One region of the Flavobacterium glucosi genome, then DNA from elsewhere that is predicted to be linked to it. Evidence: riboswitches for the same ligand, from Rfam matches in the RefSeq annotation. Region 1 holds a riboswitch; the other holds the start of a gene.
What was found. Region 1 has a riboswitch for S-adenosylmethionine ahead of ACNQGD_RS13625 (alpha/beta fold hydrolase). Riboswitches for the same ligand answer to the same signal wherever they lie in the genome.
Positions count from the first base shown of each region.

Region 2: it holds a riboswitch for S-adenosylmethionine, as region 1 does, so the genes downstream of both, ACNQGD_RS06240 (Na+/H+ antiporter NhaC family protein) here and ACNQGD_RS13625 (alpha/beta fold hydrolase) in region 1, are expected to answer to the same signal.

Region 1 is NZ_JBLVPK010000008.1:75,738-81,062, reverse strand. It holds gene thrA (bifunctional aspartate kinase/homoserine dehydrogenase I) at 1-1,660, opposite strand, end outside; gene ACNQGD_RS13625 (alpha/beta fold hydrolase) at 1,685-2,647, opposite strand; SAM riboswitch class I at 2,726-2,850, opposite strand; gene ACNQGD_RS13620 (hypothetical protein) at 3,083-3,292, opposite strand; gene metK (methionine adenosyltransferase) at 4,048-5,298, shown strand.
Region 2 is NZ_JBLVPK010000003.1:87,048-92,372, forward strand. It holds gene ACNQGD_RS06225 (nuclear transport factor 2 family protein) at 1-33, shown strand, start outside; gene sucD (succinate--CoA ligase subunit alpha) at 128-1,000, shown strand; gene ACNQGD_RS06235 (hypothetical protein) at 1,218-1,640, shown strand; SAM-I-IV-variant riboswitch at 1,768-1,864, shown strand; gene ACNQGD_RS06240 (Na+/H+ antiporter NhaC family protein) at 1,929-3,251, shown strand; gene fabG (3-oxoacyl-[acyl-carrier-protein] reductase) at 3,325-4,071, shown strand; gene ACNQGD_RS06250 (hypothetical protein) at 4,153-5,325, shown strand, end outside.

The DNA of each region.
Region 1 (5,325 bases):
TACTTTCTGCCAAAGGAATATAATTCTCCACAAATGTGGCACTTGCCGTGTTATCAATCGCAATCAAATTCTCCAAATGATGCTCATTTGCGTAAGCAATTACATCATCGATAGTATAAGAAAAACCATTATTCTGGATTTCATTTTTCCAATTTGGAGTAACTCCGTTTTTACTCAACAATACATTTTTTGAGTTTGCAATCGCAAAAACATTCAACTTGATGTCTTTTCTTTTCTCGATCATTGCGGCTGATTCCAATATTTGGTTAATCAAGGTTCCGCCCACTAATCCATGTCCGAAAATTGCGATATTAATTTTCTTTGATACTCCAAAAATCTCCCCGTGAATCACGTTTAAAGCTTTGTTCAGTTGCGATTTTTTGACAACCAAACTCACGTTTTTACCCGTAACGGTATTATTAAAAAGTATTGGGACAATTTTATTTTTTATCAAAGCCGTATATGGCTTGTGAAACGTACTCAAATCCTGGCCAATGATAGAAATCACCGAAACATCATCCGTCACTGTGATCTTATTCACATCTTTTGAATAAAAATCATTTTCGAATTCTTTTTCCAATTCAATCATAGCTTTTGTAGCCTTATCCGCAGCTACAACTAAACCAATTCCTCTTTCTGATGACCCTTGCGAAATGATGCTTACGCTAATATGATTGTCACCCATCACTCTAAAAATACGGGCATCAACGCCAGTTTTCCCTAACAATCCTCTCCCTTCCAGATTCACTAACGAAACATTTTCAAGTACCGAAAGTGTTTTGATCCCTTCTTTATTAGAATTGGAAGTAATTAATGTTCCTTTATTTTCGTGGTTGAATGTATTCAAAATACGAAGCGGAATGTTTTTTTCCAATAAAGGAATAATCGTTTTTGCATGAAGAATCGTCGCACCAAAATTGGCTATTTCATTCGCTTCATTAAACGATAAATGGTCAATTTTCTTTGCATCAACCACTAAATCAGGATTAGCGGTATAAATTCCGTCTACGTGCGTATAATTCTGTAATTCTTCTGCATTTAAATAATTCGCAATCAACGAAGCTGTATAATTACTGCCGTTTCTCCCTAAAGTAGTTGTGTCATTATTATTGTTAGAACCAATAAATCCTGTGATAATGTTCACAGTTGTTCCGTTATTCTGCTTGAAATAATTGATTATATTTTTCTTTGAAATTTGTTCCAAAGGTTGCGCATCGCCAAATTTAGAATCGGTTTTTATCAATTCTCGAGTATCGGCAAAACGGGCATTTATTCCCTTTTCAACTAAAATAGCCGTCAGTAATTTTGCAGAAAGTAATTCTCCTTTCGACAAAATCTGGTCTTTAATTTTATTGCTGTAATCGCCAATTAAGCTTACACCTTCGAATAATTTTTCCAAAACATTGAATTCCTCAGACAAATCCACTTCTTGGTAATCGTCTTGTTGGTATTTTTTGAAATCCTCAAAAAGCGGTTTGTAATCTCCGTTTTTAGAAGCAATACTTAAAATTTCTTCTAATTCATCTGTAGCATTTCCTCTAGCCGAAACCACAATTGCAATTTCTTCGCCTTGATTTACTTTATCGGCAATAATTGCAACAACCTTATTTATTCCGTCGCCATTTGATAAAGATTTACCTCCAAATTTTAATATTTTCATTTTATGTGTTGTGTTGTGTTGCCTCTAAAAAATAGCAGCAAGCAAATTGTCTAATTGTTTGTATTCTATCAAAAAAGCGTCGTGTCCGTGAATGGAAACAATTTCTTGATAGGTGACATTATTTTTATATTTTTTTAATTCCTTGTAAGTTGCTTTATTTTCATTTGCAGTAAAAAACAAGTCTGAATTGATTCCGATGATATGAATATCAGCTTCAATTTTTGACGTTATTTCTTCAAATGAATCGCTGTTTCTGGTAATGTCTATCGTTTTCAATAGTTGATTCATCATTTTATAAGACGAAATTTGAAAACGTTTTTGTAATTTTTTGCCATGATGCCCCAACCAGCTTTCCACATTAAAAATGGCTAATTCAGCATTGGTCGTTCTCTGGAATTTTGCCGCAAAAGATTCTGGAGTTCGGTAGCAAAGCATGGCATGAATTCGAGCGTCTTCAATAGGTTTTGATGAATTTTTCAGAATTTGTTCCTGCAAAAAACAATTGGCAATTAACCAATCCGTCGATTTCCAATCCGTTGCAATAGGAATTAAATGTTGCGTGATTTTTGATTTTAAAGCTACCATTTCCCAAGCAATTCCTCCACCAACGGAACCGCCAATAATAGCATAAAGCTGTTTGATTTTAAGAAAATGAATGCCTTCAATAAAAATTTTGGCAATATCTCTGGTATTAAAATCCGAATAATTTTCAATGATAACATCATCAAAACCATTTCCGGGAACATTAAAAGCCAGTATTGTATATGTATTAGTATCGATGGTTTTGTGTTCTCCAATTAAATCATTCCACCAACCGTTATCGCCCACAACTTGGGAATTTCCGGTTAAGGCATGATTGACCAAAACGATAGGAGCAGTATTTAAAGCCGGTCCAAAAACTTGAAAACTTAAGTTTAAGGTAGCATAAAAAGCCCCACTCTCGGTGGTGAAATTTTGTACGGTAATAGATGTTGGTTTATTTTCCAATTTCAAATCTTTTATGATTTTTGATTTGTGTCTGGAAATATTAGAAAGAAAGCTAGAAGTGAACTAGAAGAATTCTTTGTGTTATCTTTCCTTTAAATTCTGAAATAATTCAGAATAAAGGTAGAATGCAGCACCTTCTTCGATAAATCGAAGGGTTGCTAAGGCTTCATCGGGTCTAATCCCTCTGCCTTTCTTTATAACATTTCAATACGTTTTTGAACTTATAATTGCAAATTAAGCACTATTTTTTGTAACAACCAAATTTTTATGTGCAATCAATTTTTTTATTTGGTTTAAATAAAAACCTGAAAACAATAAACATACAAATGTTATTTTGACAAAGTATCCTAAACTAAATACAGTTCTTACCTTGTCAAAATAACAATTTTAAAGATCCCTTTAAAGATCTCATAACCGAAAATAAATTCGGGTTCCTTAAATAAAAAGTTCTTCATTTTCTTTTGAATACATTTGGAACAGTAATGAATTTGGTACTTTTTTTTGTGCCGAAGGATCATTTTTTGATATTTCAAATCTTGGATTGGTCAATTCATTTTTTGAATCGCTTTCCTTCTCTGTTTTGGTTCTGAAAGTAAAGCCTTTTAGCAACCGTAATGTCTTTGGGAAATGTTTTGATGTGCTCATGATAATTGAATTTACGATGTTAGTTTTGTTTTAAATTGTTTTGAATTCTGAAATGTTTTATGCTTGCAACTGATCTCAATGAAAAAACCCTTTTAGATGCGTATCCAAAAGGGTTTTTTAAGTTGTGTTATAACTTATACTTTTGGAATCAACAGACACGAACGCCCATAATGGCATTGGCGCAAATCATATTTTTGACTTTACAATTATTTGTATTCTGGATTTTTAGGTTATTCATTCTATAATTAATATTGTTTTGTTTTAAGCGAAATAGAGTTCAAAAAAAAAGCCTCCCATTTTCTTGGGAGGCTTTTGCTATATAAATTTTAATTTAAATTTAAGCAATAGACGACCCACAGGACTTTTCCTGAATGGCTTTATACATATTACACACATTAAATTTCATCTTTCCTTTTTTGTTATAACAAATATGCTAACTATTTTTGAATTTTCCAAATAAGTTTAAAAAAATACAAAGAAAAACAAACTCAAGATTTCGTTTTATATTTATATAAGTAGATGAAAAGATTTATAAGCAAAAAAAAGTTAAGATTAATTTGCAATTCAAAATGGTTTCATACATTTGCACTCGAATACAAGAGGAAAAATTTGAACTGATTGCAACCTCTTCATAATGAAATCAATTCATTATGGATACTGAAATTTTTTCAGTAGAAAAATGCTAAAGCAGAAACTCTTCTTTAGTCCTTTTCAGCAATTATTTTTTCTCGCTTAATTTTAAAATAATAATTATTATGGCCTATTTATTTACGTCAGAATCTGTAAGCGAAGGACATCCAGACAAAATTGCAGATCAAATTTCGGATGCATTAATTGATAATTTTTTGGCATTTGATGCTGACTCAAAAGTAGCTTGCGAAACTTTAGTAACTACTGGCCAGGTAATTTTGGCTGGTGAAGTAAAATCAAACACCTATTTAGACGTACAACAAATCGCTCGTGATGTAATCAAGAAAATTGGATACACTAAAAGCGAATACATGTTTGAAGCTAATTCTTGTGGAATTCTTTCGGCTATTCACGAACAATCTGCTGATATCAATCAAGGCGTTGACAGAAAAAATCCTGAAGAACAAGGCGCTGGTGACCAAGGAATGATGTTTGGTTACGCTACTAATGAAACGGACAATTACATGCCATTGGCACTTGATTTATCTCATAAATTATTGAAGGAGTTAGCTATTTTAAGACGTGAAAATAACGAAATTACGTATTTGCGTCCAGATGCAAAATCACAAGTAACTTTAGAATACAGCGATGACAACAAGCCAACTCGTATTGAAGCTATTGTAATCTCAACACAACACGATGATTTTGATGAAGAAGCAACAATGCTTGCAAAAATCAAAAAAGACATCATCGAAATATTGATTCCAAGGATCATTGCTAAAAATCCGGCACATGCTCATTTATTCAACGATGCAATCCATTACCATATCAACCCAACCGGGAAATTCGTAATTGGAGGACCACACGGAGATACTGGCTTAACAGGAAGAAAAATCATTGTGGATACTTACGGTGGAAAAGGCGCTCATGGTGGCGGTGCGTTCTCTGGAAAAGATCCAAGTAAAGTGGACAGAAGTGCGGCTTATGCAACCCGTCATATCGCTAAAAACTTAGTTGCAGCGGGAGTTGCTGACGAGATTTTAGTACAGGTTTCTTACGCAATTGGAGTAGCAAAACCAATGGGTATTTTTATCGATACGTACGGAACATCAAAAGTGAATTTGACTAATGGTGAAATTGCCAAGAAAGTAGAAGCTATTTTTGACATGCGACCTTACTTTATTGAACAACGTTTAAAATTAAGAAATCCTATTTACAGTGAAACTGCTGCTTACGGGCACATGGGACGTACGCCAGAAACGGTAACTAAAACTTTTTCTGCTCCAGGTGGAAATGAAAAAACAGTTACTGTTGAATTGTTTACTTGGGAAAAATTAGATTTCGTAGACCAAGTTAAAACAGCATTTGGACTTTAATCCGTTACCATTTTATATTTAAACCCG
Region 2 (5,325 bases), on a different contig from region 1:
TTTCGGGGGTATCAAATGAGTCAATTATCATAATTTAGTGTCAAAAAACTGAATACTGAATACTGATTACTGATTACTATTTTATACTTTTGCATAACAATTTTAAAAACTACATAAAAAATATATCATGAGTGTTTTAGTTAATAAAGATTCCAAAATAATTGTTCAAGGTTTTACAGGAAGTGAAGGAACTTTCCATGCTTCTCAAATGATTGAGTACGGTACTAACGTTGTTGGTGGTGTAACTCCAGGAAAAGGGGGGACAACTCACTTAGAGAGACCCGTATTTAATACTGTGAAAGATGCTGTAGAACAAGCAGGGGCTGATACAACTATCATTTTTGTTCCACCGGCTTTTGCTGCAGATGCAATAATGGAAGCTGCAGATGCAGGTATAAAAGTAATTATTGCAATTACTGAAGGAATTCCTGTTGCTGACATGATTAAAGCAAATAGTTACGTTAAAGAAAGAAACGCTCGTCTAATAGGACCTAACTGCCCAGGAATAATCACTCCAGGTGAAGCTAAAGTTGGTATTATGCCAGGTTTTGTTTTCAAAAAAGGAACTGTTGGTATTGTTTCTAAATCAGGGACATTAACCTATGAAGCAGCTGACCAAGTGGTAAAACAAGGATTAGGAATCACCACTGCAATTGGTATTGGTGGAGACCCAATTATTGGAACTACAACAAAAGAAGCAGTTGAATTGTTGATGAACGATCCAGAAACAGAATGTATCGTAATGATAGGTGAAATAGGTGGGCAATTAGAAGCTGATGCGGCTCATTGGATCAAAGCGGATGGTAACCGTAAACCAGTTGTAGGATTCATTGCAGGAGTTACCGCTCCAGCAGGTCGTACAATGGGACATGCAGGTGCAATCGTTGGTGGATCTGACGATACAGCTGAAGCTAAAAAACAAATCATGAGAGAATGTGGTATTCACGTAGTGGATTCTCCAGCTGAAATTGGTAAAAAAGTAAAAGAAGTTTTAGGTTAATCTAAACTCTAATTAAATATTTTTAAAAGCCTCACAATTTGTGGGGCTTTTTTATTATAAATTGAATTAAAGAAATATCTTTGCACTTTATTAAATTGATCTGTTTTTTCAGATGTAATCCTAATAAAAACAAACATAAACGAATGGTTTCTAATGGACCTCACGATTTTGTGGGGTGTTTTTTTGTAAAAGCCAGTTTAAATAAAAATAAAATAATATGTACAAAGAGTTAAAAAAATTCAAAGTTACCAATCAGTTTTCATTTACTGCTGATGATAGTTTAGCAGAAGTTTGTAATGCGTCAGAAGGATCTGGAGTGTTTTTAGTGTATTCCGTAGGAGATGAAAAAGAGTTAATTATGGTTGGTTCTACTGGAACTGTTCAAAATAACGGAACTTTGAAAATTAAAAATGGTGGGTTGAAAGATAAAATTGTAGAAGGACACCAATTTGCAAAAACTGGAAGAAAATATTCTTGGCCAGCACAAATGAAAATCGAAGATATCAGCACGCTTGAAGTGGTTTGGTACGAAACATTTAATGATAAGACTAAAGTAATCCCAACATTTGTAGAAGGACAAGTTTTACAAAATTTCCTTGACGAAAATGGAAGATTACCAAAATGGAATGTAGCTTTTTAATTATTTAAAGTCTGTTTTTCAATATCTTAATTATAATTGTGCCACATTTTTATGTGGCGCTTTTTTTTGGATTATTAATATTTTGAATGGAATTCAAAATATTTCATAAATAATTAAGTACTTTTGCACCCGTTATCACGAATCCTTTAACAGGATAGCAACCTGCAACAACAAGCAAGGTGCTAAAACGATAAGCCAAATCCTTTGGAAAAAATGTTGTTTTAATCATTTTTATATTTTGGTTTATATTTTTTGTCGTGGTAATGGCTTTATTTTATACCATTATTTATGACAAAGAACATTCAACAAAAAGGAAATGCATTGGCATTACTTCCGTTATTCATTTTTATTTTAACTTTTTTAGGAGCTGGAATTTGGCTTAATGATTTTTATGCATTTCCTTCTCCAGTAGCCGTTTTATTAGGGATTATTGCTGCTTTTTTATTTTTCAAACAAGCTACAGAGGATAAAGTAAATACTTTGATTTCCGGTTGTGGCGAGAGTAAAATTATCACAATGTGTTTGATTTATTTGCTTGCAGGTGCTTTTGCCACTGTCACTAAAGCCATGGGAGGGGTCGATTCGGTGGTGAATTTAGGCATTAACAATATTGATGTGGCTTATTTTCCATTGGGAATTTTCCTGATTGCTTCTTTTCTTTCAACTGCTACAGGAACTTCGGTGGGTGCTATAGTGGCTTTAGGGCCAATAGCCGTGAGTCTTGCTGAAAAAAGTGGTTCTCCACTCGCATTAATTGCAGGTTCTTTATTGGGGGGCGCCATGTTAGGGGATAATCTATCGATGATTTCCGATACAACCATTGCTGCCACTCAATCTTTAGGATGCGAAATGAAAGATAAATTTAAAATAAACTTGTTCATCGCATTTCCTGCTTCGGTAATTACCATTTTTTTACTTTTCTATTTAGGATTAAATTCTGAAGTTATGGCAGTTGCTCTCCCAAAATCCAGCTATGAACTAATTACTATTTTGCCTTATTTGTTAGTGATTATTCTAGCTATAGTTGGAATTAATGTTTTCACAACTTTAATATTCGGAATTGTAGTAGCAGGAATTATCGGAATTATTGGGGCTGATTTTACCATTTTAGTATTTGCACAAAAAATATACGAAGGGTTTACGAGCATGACCGATATATTCTTGTTATCCATGCTTACGGGTGGTTTAGCTGCATTGGTCGAAAAAGCAGGCGGCATTGATTTTGTTATTTACAAAATTAAATCCAGAATAAAAAACAAGAAATCGGCTCAAATGGGTATTGGAACTTTAGTGAGTTTTACTAATATGGCTATCGCCAATAATACGGTTTCCATTGTTATTACAGGTGCCATTGCCAAAGAAATTAATGATGAATATAATTTAAGCTCCAAAAAAACCGCTACATTACTTGATGTTTTTGCTTGTATTGTACAAGGAATTTTGCCTTATGGCGCTCAAGTTTTGTTGATTTTAAGTTTTGCCAATGGAAAACTGAATTTCTTAGATTTACTCAGTAACGCTTGGTATCTCTTATTTTTGTTTTTAGTTACTTTAATTGCTATTTACAGTAATTTTTGGGATAAATGGATGCATAGATTTTTGAAAGTTTAAGCTTTAGACATAAAATTTTTGAATTGAATTGTTATATTTGTCTTATAAAAAAAATACAAACGAACGATAGAATATGAAATTATTAGAAGGAAAAGTTGCCATAATTACTGGTGCGAGTCGCGGAATTGGAAAAGGAATTGCTGAAGTTTTTGCAAAACATGGTGCAAATGTCGCATTTACATATAGCTCATCAGTAGAATCTGCTTTGGCATTGGAAAACGAATTAAATGCTCTTGGAATCAAAGCCAAAGGATATCAGTCGAATGCAGCCGATTTTAATGAAGCACAAACTTTTGTTGATGCGGTTTTAGCTGAATTTGGAACGGTTGATATTCTAATAAACAATGCCGGAATTACTAAAGACAACCTTTTGATGCGTATGTCCGAAGGAGATTTCGATCAAGTAATTGATGTTAACTTAAAATCGGTTTTTAATATGACTAAAGCCATTCAACGTACTTTCCTGAAACAACGTTCTGGATCTATAATCAATATGAGTTCTGTTGTAGGAGTGAAAGGAAATGCAGGGCAAACGAATTATGCAGCTTCTAAAGCAGGAGTTATCGGTTTTTCTAAATCCGTAGCATTGGAATTAGGATCTCGTAACATTCGTTGTAACGTAATTGCTCCAGGATTCATTGAAACAGAAATGACGGCTAAATTAAACGAAGATGTGGTAAAAGGATGGAGAGACGGAATCCCGTTGAAACGTGGCGGAACGACTGAAGATGTTGCCAATGCATGTCTTTTCTTTGCTTCAGATATGAGTGCGTATGTAACGGGACAAGTAATGAATGTTTGTGGAGGAATGCTTACCTAAAATAATTATAAATTATAATTGTTGAATTATAAATGGTCAATAATTCAAAATTTAAAATTTATCATTAAAAATAAAAAGAGAATGACAACAACTACCTTGCTATTATTACTTCTTTCATTACTAATAGCTGGCGGTTTGTCGTTTTTTCAATATATCTACAAAGCCAAAAACAAATCGAAAATCGGTTGGTTTTTGGCTTTTTTGCGTTTTTCATCCATTTTTGGAATATTATTGTTATTGATTAATCCAATACTGACTAAAAACACCTTAGAAACCGTAAAAACACCTTTGCCGATTGTTGTTGATAATTCGAGTTCTATTTCTTTTTTGAATGCCAATGAAAAAGCATTAGAATTGTATAAAAAAATACAATCAAACTCGGATTTACAAGAGAAATTCGATGTGCAATTGTATCAGTTTTCAGATGATTTTGAACCGGCTGAAACATTTGATTTTAAAGGAACTCAAACTAATATTGATGTTGTTGCCAAAAATCTAAAAAGCATTTATAAAAACGCAATCTATCCAACAGTTATAATTACGGATGGAAACCAAACGTCCGGGAATGATTACAGTTATAGTTTCGATGCTGCGAATAAAGTATATCCAGTAATTATAGGGGATACAACAACTTTTTTAGATTTTAAGATCAATCAGCTCAACGTTAATAAATATGCTTTTCACAAAAATAAATTTCCTGTAGAAGCTTTTTTACAATATTCAGGAACTAAAAGTATAACAGCTGATTTTGTCATTTCACAAGGAAATTTAGTATTCAGTAAACAATCGATTTCCTTTTCACCTTCCAGGAAATCAGCAACAATAAGCGTACTTCTACCAGCTGATAAAATAGGATTACAGGTTTTTAAAGCTACTATCGCATCAAAAGAAAAGGAAAAAAATACGTATAATAACACCAAGAATTTTGCGGTTGAAATTATAGATCAAAAAACAAATATTGCCATAGTTTCTGCTATAAATCATCCTGATTTAGGTGCGCTAAAAAGAGCTATCGAGTCTAATGTGCAACGTAAAGTAACAATTGTTAAACCAAATGAAATCAAAACATTGCAGGATTTTAATGTTTTAATTTTATACCAGCCAACAACTGAATTTAAAACTATTTTTGAAAATAATAAAGATGCTGGAATCAATACATTTATTATTACTGGAAACAACACCGATTTTAATTTTCTGAACCAGCAGCAGGATAATTTGGGCTTTAAAATGAGTGGACAAAAAGAAGATTATTTG